4 regions of the Streptomyces araujoniae genome follow, and region 1 is predicted to be linked to each of the others. Evidence: riboswitches for the same ligand, from Rfam matches in the RefSeq annotation. Region 1 holds a riboswitch; each other region holds the start of a gene.

Evidence for each region. Region 1 has a riboswitch for cyclic di-AMP ahead of ACQ9ZG_RS21285 (C40 family peptidase). Riboswitches for the same ligand answer to the same signal wherever they lie in the genome.
Region 2: it holds a riboswitch for cyclic di-AMP, as region 1 does, so the genes downstream of both, ACQ9ZG_RS12205 (transglycosylase family protein) here and ACQ9ZG_RS21285 (C40 family peptidase) in region 1, are expected to answer to the same signal.
Region 3: it holds a riboswitch for cyclic di-AMP, as region 1 does, so the genes downstream of both, ACQ9ZG_RS29825 (LysM peptidoglycan-binding domain-containing M23 family metallopeptidase) here and ACQ9ZG_RS21285 (C40 family peptidase) in region 1, are expected to answer to the same signal.
Region 4: it holds a riboswitch for cyclic di-AMP, as region 1 does, so the genes downstream of both, ACQ9ZG_RS32135 (transglycosylase SLT domain-containing protein) here and ACQ9ZG_RS21285 (C40 family peptidase) in region 1, are expected to answer to the same signal.

What each region holds. Positions count from the first base shown of each region.
Region 1 covers NZ_CP194070.1:4,925,511-4,929,712, reverse strand. The annotation lists gene pcrA (DNA helicase PcrA) at 1-2,255, opposite strand, end outside; cyclic di-AMP (ydaO/yuaA leader) riboswitch at 2,525-2,691, shown strand; gene ACQ9ZG_RS21285 (C40 family peptidase) at 2,690-3,910, shown strand; gene ACQ9ZG_RS21280 (hypothetical protein) at 4,135-4,202, opposite strand, start outside.
Region 2 covers NZ_CP194070.1:2,882,994-2,887,195, forward strand. The annotation lists gene eno (phosphopyruvate hydratase) at 1-628, opposite strand, end outside; gene ACQ9ZG_RS12205 (transglycosylase family protein) at 987-1,703, opposite strand; cyclic di-AMP (ydaO/yuaA leader) riboswitch at 1,709-1,902, opposite strand; gene ACQ9ZG_RS12210 (transglycosylase family protein) at 2,194-3,246, opposite strand; gene ACQ9ZG_RS12215 (hypothetical protein) at 3,290-3,451, shown strand; gene ACQ9ZG_RS12220 (cytochrome P450 family protein) at 3,455-4,202, opposite strand, start outside.
Region 3 covers NZ_CP194070.1:6,997,241-7,001,442, reverse strand. The annotation lists gene ACQ9ZG_RS29835 (STM4011 family radical SAM protein) at 1-43, shown strand, start outside; gene ACQ9ZG_RS29830 (SGNH/GDSL hydrolase family protein) at 70-897, opposite strand; gene ACQ9ZG_RS29825 (LysM peptidoglycan-binding domain-containing M23 family metallopeptidase) at 1,069-2,070, opposite strand; cyclic di-AMP (ydaO/yuaA leader) riboswitch at 2,074-2,234, opposite strand; gene ACQ9ZG_RS29820 (tyrosine-protein phosphatase) at 2,646-3,458, shown strand; gene ACQ9ZG_RS29815 (DUF6126 family protein) at 3,463-3,639, opposite strand; gene ACQ9ZG_RS29810 (helix-turn-helix domain-containing protein) at 3,749-4,202, opposite strand, start outside.
Region 4 covers NZ_CP194070.1:7,606,315-7,610,516, reverse strand. The annotation lists gene ACQ9ZG_RS32140 (GMC oxidoreductase) at 1-676, opposite strand, end outside; gene ACQ9ZG_RS32135 (transglycosylase SLT domain-containing protein) at 835-1,674, opposite strand; cyclic di-AMP (ydaO/yuaA leader) riboswitch at 1,678-1,838, opposite strand; gene ACQ9ZG_RS32130 (FAD-dependent oxidoreductase) at 2,339-3,700, shown strand; gene ACQ9ZG_RS32125 (SpoIIE family protein phosphatase) at 3,755-4,202, opposite strand, start outside.

The DNA of each region.
Region 1 (4,202 bases):
GTGGCGAAGCCCGAGGGGCCGGAGCGCGAGCGCGAGGAGGAGAGCGAGGACGTGATGCCCGAGGTGGGGCCGGCCGGGGCGGCCATCGGGCCCTTGCGCTTCCAGTCCAGGTGCGTTTCCGGGATCTCCTCCAGGAACCGCGAGGGCGGGTTGTACGAGGGCTGTCCCCAGGCGCTGCGCATGGCGGCCCGGGTCAGATAGAGCCGCTCGCGGGCGCGGGTGATGCCGACATAGGCGAGACGGCGCTCCTCCTCCAGCTCCTTGGTCTGGCCGAGGGCCCGCATGTGCGGGAAGACGCCGTCCTCCAGGCCGGTGAGGAAGACGACCGGGAACTCCAGGCCCTTCGCCGTGTGCAGGGTCATCAGCGTGATGACGCCGGAGCCGTCCTCGTCCTCGTCGGGGATCTGGTCGGAGTCGGCCACCAGCGCGACCTTCTCCAGGAACTCCGCGAGCGTGCCCGCGCCCTCCTCCTCGCCGCGCTCCTGCTCGAATTCGAGGGCGACGGCGGCGAGTTCCTGGAGGTTCTCGATACGGGTCTCGTCCTGCGGGTCCGTGGAGGCCTGGAGCTCGGCCAGATAGCCCGTGCGCTCCAGCACGGCTTCCAGCACGACGGCGGGCCCGGCGCCGGACTCGACGATCGTGCGCAGCTCCTCCATCAGCGTGTTGAACCGCTTGACGGCGTTGGAGGAGCGGGCCGCCATGCCGTACGCCTCGTCGACGCGGCGCAGCGCCTGCGGGAAGGAGATCTTCTCGCGCATCGACAGGGCGTCGATCATGGCCTCGGCGCGGTCCCCGATGCCGCGCTTGGGCACGTTGAGGATGCGGCGGAGCGGGACGGTGTCCTCGGGGTTGGCGAGGACGCGGAGGTAGGCCAGGACGTCCCGGACCTCCTTGCGCTCGTAGAACCGCACGCCGCCGACGACCTTGTAGGGCAGGCCGACCCGGATGAAGATCTCCTCGAAGACACGGGACTGGGCGTTGGTCCGGTAGAAGACGGCGACATCGCCCGCCTTGGCGTCGCCCTTGTCGGTGAGGCGGTCGATCTCGTCGGCGACGAACTGGGCCTCGTCGTGCTCGGTGTCCGCGACGTAGCCGGTGATGCGGGCGCCGGAGCCGGCGTTGGTCCAGAGGTTCTTCGGGCGGCGGCTCTCGTTGCGCTCGATGACGGCGTTGGCGGCGGAGAGGATCGTCTGTGTGGAGCGGTAGTTCTGCTCCAGGAGGATCGTCGTCGCGTCCGGGTAGTCCTCCTCGAACTGGAGGATGTTGCGGATGGTGGCGCCGCGGAAGGCGTAGATCGACTGGTCCGCGTCACCCACCACGCACAGCTCGGCGGGGGCGTCGGACGCCTCCCCGGAGGGGCCGACCAGCTCCCGAACCAGCGTGTACTGGGCGTGGTTGGTGTCCTGGTACTCGTCGACCAGGACGTGGCGGAAGCGGCGGCGGTAGTGCTCGGCCACGTCCGGGAAGGCCTGGAGGAGGTGGACTGTCGTCATGATGATGTCGTCGAAGTCCAGGGCGTTGGCCTCGCGCAGGCGGGCCTGGTAGAGCGTGTACGCCTGGGCGAGGGTCTTCTCGAAGCCGTCCGCCGCCTGTCCGGCGAAGGTCTCCTCGTCGATCAGCTCGTTCTTGAGGTTGGAGACCTTGGCGGTGAAGGACTTCGGCGGATAGCGCTTGGGGTCCAGGTCCAGATCGCGGCAGACCAGGGCCATCAGGCGCTTGGAGTCGGCGGCGTCGTAGATCGAGAACGACGAGGTGAAGCCGAGCTTCTTCGACTCGCGGCGCAGGATGCGGACGCACGCGCTGTGGAAGGTCATCACCCACATGGCGTTGGCGCGCGGGCCCACCAGCTGCTCGACGCGCTCCTTCATCTCGCCCGCGGCCTTGTTGGTGAAGGTGATCGCGAGGATCTGCCCCGGGTGGACCCCGCGCTCGGCCAGCAGGTGGGCGATGCGGTGGGTGAGCACCCGGGTCTTGCCGGAACCGGCCCCGGCGACGATGAGCAGCGGGCAGCCGGCGTGCACGACGGCGGCGCGCTGCTCGGTGTTCAGCCCGTCGAGCAGTGCGGCGGAGTCGATGACCGGGCGCGGGTGACCGTCCCGGTAGTACCCGTCCCGGGGAGGCGGGGGCGCGTCGAAGACGCCCTCGAAGAGTCCCTCCGGCACCGCTTCGGGTGCGTGCTCCTCGGGGGGCGGCGGCGGGCCGTCCTCCGCGGGCTGGAGGCCGGTCAGGAAGTTGTCGTCAAAGAGGCTGCTCATCGCCCTCCGAGTCTAGGGGGCCGCACCGACAACGTTCGGCCGAAGGCCGCAAGCGGCCACCGGCACGGGCGTCCGCCCCGTACGGACGGAGAGCGGACGTCCACGTTCCGTGAAGGAGCAGCCGGTCGGAGGGGGTGCAGGTTCCGGCCGGGGAGAAGGTCACGAAAATGTATCGGGCATATCGCTCATCCTCCTTCCCAGCGGCGGGCCGCGTTGGCTAGCGTGCTCGGTCAGGTGATCCGTAGCTCCCTGAGGCGAACCGCGTCTCACGGTCACCTCTGCCGAATCCGTGCTGCCCTCGCGGCGGTTCGGAACCGGGGACCCACACGCAGAACCGGGGTGAATCGGTCCGTGCCCGCGCAGGCGGACCGTAGGACAGCCTTCCGTTCCGTCCGAACCCGACAGCTAACCCGGTAGGCGGTCCACGGAAGGAGATGCCGGTCTTGGCATCGCATCGCAAGCCGCGTACGAAGGTGCGCACGACCACCCCCGCCGTCGGGTTCACGACGGCCGCGCTCGCCTCCGTGACGCTGCTCTCCACGCAGAACGCGACGGCGGCGCCCGCCGAGCCGAGGCCGGCCATCGAGGACGTGCAGAAGAAGGTCGACGAGCTGTACCGGCAGGCGGGCAGCGCGACCCAGCAGTACAACCGGGCGAAGGCCGCCTCCACCACCCAGCGGGCCAAGGTCGACACGCTGCTCTCCGACGTGGCGAAGCGGACCGAGCGGATCAACGAGGCGCGCCGGGAGCTGGGCGCCTACGCGGCCGCGCAGTACCGCACCGGCGGCATCGCGCCCACCGCGACCTTCTTCCTGGCGGACGACCCGCAGGGGTACTTCGACCAGAGCCGGCTGATGAGCCGGGCGACCGAGCGGCAGCAGAAGGCCGTCGACGACTTCCGCACGCAGCAGGCCGAGGCCTCGAAGAAGCGCGCGGAGGCCGTGAAGAGCCTGGAGAAGCTGACCGAGACGCAGACCGCGCTGCGCACCGGCAAGCAGACCGTGCAGACCAAGCTGGCCGAGGCCCGGGCGCTGCTGTCGCGGCTGACCGCCGAGGAGAAGGCGCGGCTGGCGGAGCTGGAGCGGAAGAAGGAGGCCGAGGCCCGGGAGAAGGCGGAGCGGCTGGCCGCCCGCCAGGCGGCCGAGGCCAAGGAGCGCGAGGCGGCGGAGAAGAAGGCCCGCGAGGAGGCCGCGAAGGAGTCCGCCGAGGCCGGTGGCTCCGGTTCTGGCTCCGGCAGCGGTACGGGGACGGGGACGAGCCCGGGGTCCGGTACGGGTACGGGGGCCGGGACGGGCAGCGGTTACGCGGCCAAGGCCGAGAAGGTGCTGGCCTTCGCCCGCGCCCAGATCGGGAAGCCGTACGTGTGGGGGGCGACGGGCCCGTCCTCGTACGACTGCTCGGGGCTGACCAAGGCGGCCTGGCGGGAGGCGGGGGTCACCCTGCCCCGGACCACCTGGGACCAGGTGAAGGTCGGCACCCGCGTCGCCACGTCGGACCTCCAGCCGGGTGACCTGGTCTTCTTCTACGACGACATCAGCCACGTCGGCATCTACAAGGGCGACGGGATGATGATCCACGCGCCGAAGCCGGGGGCGAACGTGCGCGAGGAGTCGATCTACTACATGCCGATCTACGGCAGCGTGCGCCCGGCGTAGCGCACGTCGGCCGGGGCGGGCCTCACGCCTCCCCGCCCCGGCCTATCGGGCTCCGGGAGCCTCTCGGGCCCCGGGAAGTTCTCAGGCCCCGGGCGCCGGGGACCCCAGGCCCCTCAGGCGCTCCTCAGGAGCCACCCGGGCCCCTTGGGCACCCCCAGATCCCTCAGGTCCCTCAGCCATCCCGGTCGCCCAGGCCCCTCAGTGCCCCTGGCCTCTCAGACCCCTCAGGTCCAGAGCGTGGCGATGAAGATGTTGGCGACCGTCAGTCCGCCGACCGCCGCGAACGCGCCCT
Region 2 (4,202 bases), 2.0 Mb from region 1:
GGGCGAAGCCGCCCTCGTCACCGAGTCCGGTGGACAGGCCCTTGGTCTTGAGGACCTTCTTCAGCGTGTGGTAGACCTCCGCGCCCCAGCGCAGGGCCTCGGAGAAGGACTCCGCGCCGATCGGCGCGATCATGAACTCCTGGATGTCCACGTTGGAGTCGGCGTGCGAGCCGCCGTTCAGGATGTTCATCATCGGAACGGGCAGCAGGTGCGCGTTCGGGCCGCCGAGGTAGCGGAAGAGCGGCAGGTCGGATGCCTCGGAGGCGGCGTGGGCGACGGCGAGCGAGACGCCGAGGATGGCGTTCGCGCCGAGCGAGGCCTTGTTCTCGGTGGCGTCCAGGTCGAACATCGCCTGGTCGATGAGGCGCTGCTCGGTGGCGTCGTAGCCGACCAGCTCCGGGCCGATCTGCTCGATGACGGCGAGGACGGCCTTCTCGACACCCTTGCCCAGGTAGCGGTTGGGGTCACCGTCGCGAAGCTCGATGGCCTCGAACGCACCGGTGGAGGCGCCGGACGGAACAGCAGCACGGCCGGTGCTGCCGTCGTCGAGGCCGACCTCGACCTCGACCGTGGGGTTGCCCCGGGAGTCGAGGATTTCCCTGGCTACGACGACGTCGATGGACGGCACGAGGCATCTCCTTCTGGGATATGACACTGGTTGTGCAGGGTCACTGTGGCCTTGCGACACGAGCCTAACCGGCCCGGCCGCGTCAGTCGGCCGACCGCCCGCCTCCTGGGACGAAAAAGGACCCAAGGACCCGCATGACGGGACAAAACTCCAGAAATCTACTGGCCGGTAATAAGCGCTGCCGACAAGAGGTGAACGCATCCCCGGCCGGAGGAGCCCCTCGGACCCCGGGAACGCGGGCCCCCCACACGGACATGCCCCGGCCCGGCGCGCACGGGGGGAGTAGCGCGCCGGGCCGGGGAGCCGTGCGAGGGAGGGTGCCGCCGGACCCCCTCCCTCCGGGGAGGAGACGCTGCGGTTACTTCAGGTGCAGCTGCTGACCCGGGTAGATCAGGTCCGCGTCCTGGACGATGTCGTCGTTGAGCTTGAAGAGCTTGCTCCAGCCGCCCTTGACGCCTTCCTTCTGAGCGATCTTGCTCAGGGTGTCACCGGCCACGACCTTGTACTCGCCGTCGCCCTTCTTGACCTTCTTGCCGGTCGGCGTGGTGACGGTCTTCTTGGAGCTCTCGGCCTTGGGGGCGGCCGGGGCGGTGCGCTGCTCGCTGCGCGTGGTGGGCTGCTCGGCCTTGCGCTCGGGCTGCGCCTTCTGCGTCTTGGCGGTGGACTGGCCGGAGCCGGTGCTCACGCCCGGGTCCACGCCGTCGTTGGTGAGACCGCCGGCACCGGCGCAGGCCCAGGCGCCCGGACCCTGCATGTCGAGCAGGCGCTCGGCGGTGGCTATCTGCTGGCCCTTGGTGGCCAGGTCGGCGCGCGGGGCGTACTGCGTACCGCCGGCGGCGGCCCAGCTGGACTGCGAGAACTGCAGCCCGCCGTAGTAGCCGTTGCCGGTGTTGATGGACCAGTTGCCACCGGACTCGCACTGGGCGACGGCGTCCCAGGTGGAGACGGAGGCGGCGGAGGCGTTGGTGGCGCCCATCAGCGGGACGGCCACGGCGGCACCGGTGACGCCGACCAGGGTGGCGAGACGGGTGGCCTTGGACGGGCGGCGGTGCTTGCCCTTGCTGTTCAGCAGCATGGAACGAATCTCCTCACCGACGCCTACGAGGTGAGCTGTCGGGTTCGGACTGATGAGTTGCCCGGCCGCGCGACCTTGCGCGCGGCTTCACCCCAAGCCGGTCCCGTACGTTCCCGTCTCCGTCCTGGACGTCGACGAGGCCGTGCGGACCCGGCGGCCTACCTGGGTCCCCCGCTCCTGCCTACGGCGCTTTACGCGTCTGTTCCCTCCGACCGACGGCAGGATTCGGCGTGACGGTCGACGGGGCCCGCGGTGCGAGCGGCTCCGACCGTAAACACAGGCAACCCCGACATTCAAAGACGGACATAGCGCCCCAATCGAGGCTTACCGCCTGACCTTGACGGGCCGTTTCCGCAGGTCGGAGGGGATCTCCGCCGAGCGGGCGGCCATGACGTGCCAGTTGAAGCAAAGAGACCCATGTCTCACTTACGCATAAGTGGACATAGGCCTCTGAACTGCCCTCGATTTTGAGGTGTTTCGCCGGGTTCGATCAGTTGGCGGCAGGCGCCTCGGCGGCCTCGTCGGCGGTCTCGCCGGCCGCCGCACCGGCACCTTCCGCAGCGTCCTCGCCCAGCCCCAGGTCCAGGCTCTGGCCGGGAAGGATCAGGTCCGGGTCGGAGCCCAGAATGTCCTTGTTGGCCTCGTACAGGCCGGTCCACCCCTGGGGAAGTTCCTGTGCGTCAGCGATGGCCCAGAGGTTGTCGCCGGGCTGCACGGTGTACCCGCCCCCGGCGACCGCGCCGCCGTCCCGCGCGTCGCCCGCACCCCGCGAGGCGTGCCGGCCGGACTCACGGGGGCCGTCCTCGCCCACCGCCCCGGTCTCCTCGGGAGCCGGGGCGCCCCGGTGCTTGCCGCCGCCGGAGCGGTCGGGGATGGAGGGCCGGGAGGCGTCGGGGGAACCGGCCTCACCGGCCTTCCCGGTCTTCCCGGTGGCGGGCGGGGCGGAAGACTCACCGGAGGGGTCGAGCGCATCGCTGCCGCCGCCCGTCCCGTCCCCCTTCTCGCCCGTGCCGGTGCTGCCGGGCTTACCGCCCACGCCAGTTGAATCCTTTTCACCGGACTCTCCCGCTTCACCCTTTTCATCCGCTTCGTCCGCCGGAGCGGTCGTCGGGTCCTGGGTGGGGTCGGCGGAGGGCGTCGTACCGGGGTCGACGCCGGGCAGGCTGCCGTCCACCGCGAGGCCCGAGATGACCGCGCAGCTCGGCCACGCCTGCGGACCCTTGTCCGCCAGGACCTTCTCCGCGACGGCTATCTGCTGCGAGCGGCTGGCGAGGTCGGCCCGCTCCGCGTAGGCGGTGCCTCCGTACGCCGACCAGGTCTCCTGCGAGAACTGGAGCCCGCCGTAGTAGCCGTTGCCGAGGTCGGCACTCCACATGCCGCCGCTCTCGCACTCCGCGACCCGGTCCCAGGTGGTGGCGTCGGCCGCGTGTGCGCCGGTCGCGCCGAGGAGCGGAAGAGCGATGGCCGATCCGGTCACCCCTGCGGCGACGACGATGGCGGGTGCCTGACGAGGGCGGCGGTGTCTGCCGTTCGCGGAGCCCATGGAGTTTGCCTTCCGTGCGACTGACAAGCAGGAACTGAGGAGCATGAAGCTGATGCGCGTGGGCGTGGAGCCGTTGCGCGTGCGCGTGGCGCAGGTTGCGCAAGTGACGGACGGGCCAACGGTGAACGGCCGGCCGACGCGTCGAACCGTGAACCTAGCGGGACTCGAACGCATGTCACAAGTCGGTGCAGCGCAGATCACGTGAAAGTCACAGAGGTGACAGCGTGTCACCTTCCCCGAGCCGGCGTCCCGGCTCGAACTGCACCGGCAGCGTGCGCAGTCCACGCATGATGAGCCCGCCGCGCCAGCGCAAATCGGCAGGTTCTGCCGCAAGTCGCAGGCCAGGAAGGCGTTTCAGCAGCGTCGCGACCGCCGCCTGGCCCTCCAGCCGGGCCAGCGGCGCTCCCAGGCAGTAATGGATTCCGTGACCGTAGCCGAGATGCTGATTGTCACTCCGTGACAGATCGAGCGTGTCCGGATCCGTGAACCGCTCCGGGTCCCGGTCCGCCGCCGCCAGCACCACCAACACCGGATCCCCGGCCGCGATCTCCTGCCCGCCGAGCGTCAGCGCCTCGGTGGCGTACCGCCAGGTCGCCAGCTCCACCGGCCCGTCGAACCGGAGCAGCTCCTCGATCCCGGTGGCCAGCAGCGCACTCTCGCCGGCTGCCAGCGACTCTTCGAGCCGGGCGCGCTGTTCGGGATGGCGCAGCAGGGCGTACGTACCGTTCCCGATCAGATTGACCGTCGTCTCGAACCCGGCGAAGAGCAGGATGAACGCCATCGCCGCGGCCTCGTTCTCGGTGAGGTGCTCGCCGTGGTCGCTGGCCCGGATCAGCCCGGAGATCAGGTCGTCGCCGGGGTTCTCCCGCTTCCGGTGGATGAGTTCGGCGAGATAGCCGCGCATCTTCTTCACCGACCGCGCCACCCCGCCGCGCGGGCCGCCGCCGTGGCGGATC
Region 3 (4,202 bases), 2.1 Mb from region 1:
GCGTACGCTCCCCCTGCTGAACCCTGAGCCCCTGAATCCCTGAGAACCCGAGCCCCTGGGCACCTGCTGCTACAGCGGCAGCAGGTCCGGGCGCTTGGCCTCGACGTGGTCGCCGGACGACTCGCCGCGCAGCCGCCGCCCGATCCACGGCACGAGGTACTCCCGCGCCCACTGGATGTTGTCGCGCCCCTCGTGGAAGGTGCTGCGCTGGGCCTGCGGCGGCCAGGGCTGGTCCGGGTCGGCCGGGACGTCGTGGCCGAGGACCTGGGCGGCGCGCAGCGCGACCCGGGTGTGGCCCTCGGGCGAGAGGTGGAGCCGGTCGGCGTCCCAGGCGCGCCGGTCCTGCACCGAGCGCAGCGACCACAGGTCGAGCACCGGGCAGCGGTAGCGGTCCGCGATGGCCCGGAGGTGGACGTTGTACGTGGCGATCTTGCCCCGCATATGGCGCAGCACCGGGACGCCCCGGGTGTCGAAGCCGGTGGTGATCATGACGGAGCCGACCGCCTCGGTCAGCTCCGCGACGGCCTTCTCGTACCGCTCGGCCAGGTCGTCGGGGTCGGTGCCGGGCCGGATGATGTCGTTGCCGCCCGCGCAGAAGCTGACCAGGTCGGGGGCCAGCTCCTTGGCGCGGGGGATCTGCTCCTCGACGATCTGGTCGAGGAGGCGTCCGCGTACGGCGAGATTGGCGTAGCGGAAATTCCCGTGCCGGGTCTCGTCCGGGTTCGTCGCCGCGTCGGGGGCGGGGAGCCGGTCGGCGAGGAGAACCGCGAACCGGTCCGCCCAGCCGACAAAGGTGCCGTCGGGGCCGGGGTCTCCGACGCCTTCGGTGAAACTGTCCCCGATCGCCGCGTACGACCCGATGGTGTTCTGCTGCTGGGTTCTCGAATCGTCTGCCACAAGCACATATCCTGCACCGTTCAATGTGACCTACGCGACCGTAATACGGGGTTGACGGGTGGTGACATAGACCACCCGGTCTGATTTGGGTAAAGCCGGAATAAGTAGAGGGCGGTGTGCCACAGCACACCGCCCTCGATCACTTCACGCCCGGTGCGGGCCGCCCTCGGGTCAGAGGGAGACGCCGTGCTGGCGCAGGTAGGCGACCGGGTCGACGTCCGAGCCGTAGCTCGGGCCGGTGCGGACCTCGAAGTGGAGGTGCGGACCGGTGGAGTTGCCGGTGGAGCCGGAGAGGCCGATCTGCTGGCCGCCGGTGACGGTCTGGCCGGTGGAGACGTTCAGCGAGGACTGGTGGGCGTACTGGGAGTACATGCCGTCCGCGTGGCGGATGACGACCTCGTTGCCGTACGAACCGCTCCAGCCTGCCGAGACCACGGTGCCCGGGCCGATGGCGCGGACGGGGGTGCCGGAGGCGGCGCGGAAGTCGGCACCGGTGTGGTAGCCGCTGGACCAGCTGGAGCCGGAGGCGCGGTACTGGGTGGTGACCTGGGCGCTGTCCAGCGGGGCGGTCCAGCCGGAGCCGGTGGACTGCGAGGCGCCGGTCTGGGTGGTGGCACCGCTCCGCTTCTGCGCGGCGTCCGACTCGTCGGCCGAGATGGTGTCGCCCTTGGGCGCCTGCTCGGCCTTCTTCGGCGCGGCCTTGGGGGCGGCCTTCTTCTCGGCCTTCGGGGCGGACCTGGGCGCCGGGGCGGCCTTCTTGGCCTCGGAGGGCGCGGCGGAGCCGGCGGCCTTGGCGCCGAGGGTGAGCTTCATGCCCGGGAAGATCAGGCTGGGGTTCTCGCCGACGGTGGAGCGGTTGTCCTGGTACAGCTTCTGCCAGCCGCCCTTGAGCTGGTGCTCGGCGGCGATCTTCGCGAGGTAGTCGCCGGAGACGACGGAGTACGTCTTCGGGGCGGCCTTCGCCTTGGCGGGCGCGGCCTGCGGGGCGGCGGCCGGCACGACCGCGGCCGTGGCGGCGGCGGGCTTGACGGCCGGGGCGGCCTTCTCCGCTGCGTGGGCGCCGGTGGCGCCGATCAGCGGGAGGGCGAGTACGGCGCCGCCGGTGCCCGCGGCGAGGACGCCGCGGGTGATCGGGCCGGACTTGGGACGGCGGTGCTTACCCTGTGCGGGCATGGGGAAGTTCCTCTCCGGCGCCTGCGAGGTGAGCTGTCGGGTTCGGGCTGGAGATGCCCGGCCGCTGGATGGCGGCTTCACCCCTAGCCGGTCCGGATCGCTCCGGGCCGGCGGCTTACCTGGTTCCCCCGCTCCTGCCACACGTGAGTGGGTGGGTGCGAATTCCGGGCGGCGGCAGGATTAGGCGGTCCGTCCGGATTGACGGTGACCGTAAACGAGTCAGGACGACGGGAACAAGCCGTCGGTTGCCTCCCGGAATCATCGATTCAATTCCGCCCCGGATTTCCCGTCACACTCCGTGGATTACGGATCTTGGCTTTCCGTACGGATCCCGGGAAAACGACCGGGCTCCGTCGCCACGGTCCGTCACGGATATGATCCCGCTCACCTAGGGAATCCCATCTCCCCCATTAGCGGGGCATGTTCTGCGAAATGCACCAATACGGACATGCCGTCGGCACCACTTCTGACACTCCGTCATCCGGCCCATGATTTTCGGCCGAATCGATGTCGTATCGTCACAGGAGCGCCCTCGCCGGAGAGCCGCGCCGACGCCAGAGACTTCAGGAGCCACCGTGACGCAGCAGGTGCCGCAGGTCCCGCCGACCGAGACCGCACTGAACGGAGTCCGCAACTTCCGCGACGTGGGCGGGCTCCCCACCACGGACGGGCGGCGCACCGCCTTCGGCCGGCTCTACCGCAGCGGCCACCTGGCACACGCCACCGCCGAGGACGCGGCCTTCCTCTCCGGGCTCGGGCTGCACACCGTCTTCGACTTCCGCAACTCCGCCGACCACCAGCTCGACGGATACGACATCGAGTTGGCCGGTGTCCGCAATGTCAGCATTCCGCTCTCGGATCCGGCCGACGGAGCCGAGTTCTGGCGGCTGGTGCGCGACGGGAACATCGAGCAGCTGCGCTCGATCCTGGCCGGCGGCAAGGGCACCGAGCGGATGCTCCACATGTACCGCGCGACCATCGTGGACCGCACCGCCGAGCACAGCCGCGTCCTCCACGCCCTGGCGGAGGACAGCGTTCCGGCCCTGATGCACTGCGCGGCGGGCAAGGACCGGGCGGGGCTGTCGATCGCGGTCTCGCTGCTCGCGGTCGGCGTCGAGCGCGAGGCGATCGAGGCGGACTACCTCAAGTCCAACGACCCGCACCGCCGGTACAAGGTGAAGCGCACGGACATGTCCGCGACGGGGATGTCCCCCGAGGTGATGGAGCTGCTCAACCCGCTCTTCGGGGCCCAGTCCTCCTACCTCGCGGCGGCGTTCACGGCCATCGACGAGACCTGGGGCTCGACGGACCGCTATCTCTCGGAGGGACTGGGCGTCTCCGCCGCCACCCGGGAGCGGCTGCGCGAGCGCCTGCTCGACCAGGGCTGAGCGGCTACTCCGCGCCCGCCACCATGAAGAGCAGGTAGAGGAAGGCCGCGATCACATGGCCGACCACCAGGTAGGCGATGAGGCGGATCACCAGACCGCGCGGCATCCGGCGCTCCTGCGCGTCCTTCGTGGCCTTAGGCCGCCGGGGACTCAGCGGGTCGTAGTGTTCGGAATCGGACATGACGGTCCTCTCTGCCGGTCTCACGGCCGGTGGGTACGAAGGGTCCGGAGGTACGGGGGTCCGGAGCGCGGAGGTCCGCAGGTGTGCGGGGCCGCGGTGGTACGCGGGGTCAGCGCGCGTGGAGGGCGTTGCCGAGGCACAGCTCGGCCGCGGGGCTCTGGAGCAGGGAGTGGACGAAGAGCAGCTCCGCCCCGCCGCGGTCCAGGGCCGCGATCCGGTGCGGGGTGAGCGAGTCGAAGTGGGCGCTGTCGCCCGGGTCCAGATCGTGCACGGTCTCCCCCAGCGCGACCCGCAGCCGTCCGCCGACGACGTACAGCCACTCCTCACCGGGGTGCACGCGGACCAGGTCGCCCTGGGCGCCGTACGGGACACGGACCCGCAGCGCCTGCATGGCGCGGCCGGGGCTGCCGGCCCGGCGGTACATCCAGCCGTCGGCCTCGGCGCCCTCGAAGGCTCCGCCCCGGATGACCGCGTCGCGCTCGGGGGGCTTCTCGCCGAGCAGCTCGGAGACCGTCGTACCGTAGATACGGGCCAGGCCCAGCAGCATCGGCAGCGAGGGCTGG
Region 4 (4,202 bases), 2.7 Mb from region 1:
GGGCGTGCTTCCGGCCGACCCTCGCGTACTGGTAGCAGTCGACCGTGTCGAACCAGGCGGGGTCGATGGTGGAGACCCCGAGGTCGGCGTTGGCCCGGGGGTAGTAGGTGCGGTACATCTCGCCGGCGTCCACCGTCGGGAGGACGGCGGCGAAGTTCTCCCGCTTCGGGGTGACGGCCATGCCGCCGTTGACCAGCGAGCCGCCGCCGACGCCACGCCCCTGGTAGACGGTGATGCCGGCGAACTCCTCGGCGTCCAGGATCCCGGTGTAGCGGTTGACCTGTCTGTCGATCGGGAAGCCGAGGAAGTTGCTCAGCGGCTGCTTGGTCCGGGTGCGCAGCCAGAACGAGCGGTCGTCGGGCCGGGTGGTGTTGGCGAAGATCTTGCCGTCCGCGCCCGGGGTGTCCCAGGCCATGCCCATCTCGACCATGTGCACGTCCGTACCGGCCTGGGCGAGCCGGAGCGCGGCCACCGAGCCGCCGTAGCCGGTGCCGACGACCAGCACCGGCACATGGGCTCCGGAGCCGATGGGGGCCGCCGCCGTACGGGGCGCGGCCCAGACCGGGGCGGTGGGCCCGGCGAGCGCCGCGACCCCCAGAAGAGAACCTGTTCCCGTGATGAAACGTCGACGGGAGACGCCTTTCGAGACGTCGTTGTGCTGGACAGTGTCGCCCATATGACCTACCTCACTCTCGGCAGAATGCAACAGGTTCTACTGCTGATCGCGTGGTAAGTCACGAGAAACTTGGGGGTAACTTCCCGGCACGCGAGAGGGGCCCCGGACCGTGCGGTCCGGGGCCCCTCGGGCTGTCGTACGCCGGGTGCGCCCGGTGATCAGTAGGCGCCGAAGACGTTGTCGATCGAGCCGTAGCGGTCCGCGGCGTAGTTGCACGCGGCGACGATGTTGGCGACCGGGTCGTAGCTGTCGGTCGAGGTGCCGGGCACGTGGTAGGCGCGGAAGGTCGGGTCGATGACCTGGAGCAGCCCCTTGGACGGGGTGCCCTTGGCCGCGTTGGAGTCCCAGTTGTTGATCGCGTTCGGGTTGCCCGAGGACTCGCGGATGATGTTGCGGTGGATGCCCTCGTAGCTGCCGGGGATGCCGTGCTGGGCCATGACCGCCAGCGACTCCTTGATCCAGCCGTCGAGGTCGTTGGTGTACGCGGTCGGGGCGGCGGCGGCCGGGGCAGCCTGGGCGGCGGGGGCGGCGGCACGCGCGGAGCGGTCGGCACGCTCGGCCGAGGCGGCGCGGTCGGCGGTCGGGGCCGACTTGCCGGCCTTTCCGGCCTTGGCGTCTGACGGGGCGGCAGCCTTGGCGCCGACGGTGAGGGTGATACCCGGGTGAATAAGGTGCGGGTTCTCCCCGATGACCTTCCGGTTGCCTTCGTAGAGCTTCTTCCAGCCGCCGCTGACGGAATAGTCGCGGGCGATCTTGGAAAGCGATTCGCCGGACACCACGGAATGCTTGGCGGGCGCGGCCTTCGTCACGGAATTCGCCTGGGCGGTCACGGAGACGGATGTTACGGCCTTTTCCGCGACGGACGGAGCGGGGGCGGCGGAGGCGGTGGTGGCGCCGAGGACGGGAAGGGCCAGAACGGCTCCACCCGTGGTCACGGCGGCGATGCCACGGCCCAGCGAGACGGACTTGGGACGGCGGTGCTTACCCGGTGCGGGCATGGGGAATTTCCTCTCCGGCGCCTACGGGGTGAGCTGTCGGGTTCAGACGGGAGATGTCTGGCCGCACGGGACGTGCGACTTCACCCCTAGCCGCTCCGGAGACCGGATCGGCGACTTACCTGGGTCCCCCGCTCCTGCCGTACGTGAGTGGGTTGCGGATTCCCGGACGGCGGCAGGATTCGGCGTTCCATCCGGATTGACCGTGACCGTAGGCGAAAAACATCGGGCGGAACAAGCCCCGAATTCCGGATCTTCTTTTTCCGCAAGATCGAATGAGCGGAATTCCCGGCCGGCCCGGTTCCGTCACGGCGTCAACTCTCTTCACGGAGAAGGGAACCGAACGCTCCGCTTCTGCGTCCGCACCCCCGGGACGTGACGCTCACCACTCCGGGCGGAGGCGGCCGGAACGGGTAAGGCCAAAGCGACCCAAGGCACCCAATGGCCCTTTTATGGAATTCGGTAATCAAAGACCCAAATCACCCATAACGACCCGAAGAAACGGACTTATCGGGCGGTTCCGTAGGGTGGGTCGGGAGCCTCACGCGGCCTTGGCTTACCGTGTGGGGTGGACACTAGTAAGCCCACCCTTACTTGCCGCGTACTCTGTAACCTGCCCGACCTGCCTGACCTGCCCGCGTTCGCCCGCCTTAAGGATCAACACGCCATGACACGCCCCGTCCGCGTCGCCATTGTCGGAGCCGGCCCCGCCGGTATCTACGCTGCGGACGCGCTGCTCAAATCCGAGGTCTGCCAGGACCCGGGTGTCTCGATCGACCTGTTCGAGCGCATGCCCGCTCCCTTCGGCCTGATCCGCTACGGAGTGGCCCCCGACCACCCCCGGATCAAGGGCATCGTCAAGGCGCTGCACCAGGTGCTGGACAAGCCGCAGATCCGTCTCTTCGGCAACGTCAGCTACCCGAACGACATCGACCTGGACGACCTGCGCTCCTTCTACGACGCGGTGATCTTCTCCACCGGCGCCGAGGCCGACCGGGCGCTGGACATCCCCGGCATCGGGCTGGACGGCTCCTACGGCGCGGCCGAGTTCGTCTCCTGGTACGACGGCCACCCCGAGGTCCCGCGCACCTGGCCGCTGACCGCCGAGAAGGTCGCCGTCCTCGGCGTCGGCAACGTGGCGCTGGACGTGGCCCGGGTGCTGGCCAAGACGGCGGACGAGCTGCTGCCGACCGAGATCCCGGACAACGTGTACCAGGGCCTCAAGGCGAACAAGGCGCTGGAGGTGCATGTGTTCGGGCGGCGTGGCCCGGCGCAGGCCAAGTTCAGCCCGATGGAGCTGCGGGAGCTGGACCACTCCCCCAACATCGAGGTCATCGTCAACCCCGAGGACATCGACTACGACGAGGGCTCCATCGCCACCCGGCGGGAGAACAAGCAGGCCAACATGGTCGCGCAGACCCTGGAGAACTGGGCGATCCGCGATACCGGCGACCGTCCGCACAAGCTCTTCCTGCACTTCTTCGAGTCCCCGGTCGAGATCCTCGGCGAGGACGGCAAGGTCACCGCGCTGCGCACCGAGCGCACCGAGCTGGACGGCACCGGCAACGTCCGGGGCACCGGCAGGTTCACCGACTGGGAGATGCAGAGCGTCTACCGGGCCGTCGGCTACTACTCGGAGGAACTGCCCAAGCTCCCCTTCGACGTGGCCTCCGGCACGGTCCCGCACGAGGCGGGCCGGGTCGTCTCCGGCGACGAGCACATGGCCTCGGTCTACGTCACCGGCTGGATCAAGCGCGGCCCGATCGGTCTGATCGGCCACACCAAGGGCGACGCCAACGAGACGGTCGCCTGCCTCCTGGAGGACCTCGCCGCCGGACGGCTGCCCGAGCCGGCGACGCCCGCCCCGGAGGCCGTGGAGGCCTTCCTGGAGAGCCGGAACGTCCGCTACACGACGTGGGAGGGCTGGCACCGGCTGGACGCCCACGAGCAGGCGCTCGGCGCGGCCCAGGGCCGTGAGCGGATCAAGGTCGTGGAGCGCGAGGGCATGCTGGACGCCTCGGGCGCGTGATCCTCACGGCACCGGCCCCGTACGGGCACCTGACCTGTACGGGGCCGGTGCCCGTCAGGCCGGGTCCGGGGTGCTCCTCGCGCCGCCGGGACCCGGCCCGCGGAAGGTCCGCCACAGGCCGGGCGGGGCGGTTCCGGGAGCCGGTGGCGGCGGCTTCCGCGGCGGGTGCGTCCAGCGGGCCGCCAGCAGCAGGGCGATGTCGTCGGGGCGGTCCGTGGCCTGCCGGGCCTCCCCGATCACCCGGTTCGCGGTCTCGGCCAGCGGCGCGGAGCCGACCCCCTCGATCGTGGCGCGCAGCCGTTCGATGCCCTCGTCGATGTCGGTCCCGGGGCGCTCGATGAGCCCGTCGGTGAAGAGGGCCAGCATGGCGCCGGGTGCGAGGGTCAGCTCGGTGACCGGGTAGGTCGCCTGCCCGTCGATGCCGAGCACGATGCCGCCGGGCAGGTCGAGCACCTCGGTCCGGCCGTCGGCGTGGCGCAGCACCGGCTGCGGGTGGCCCGCC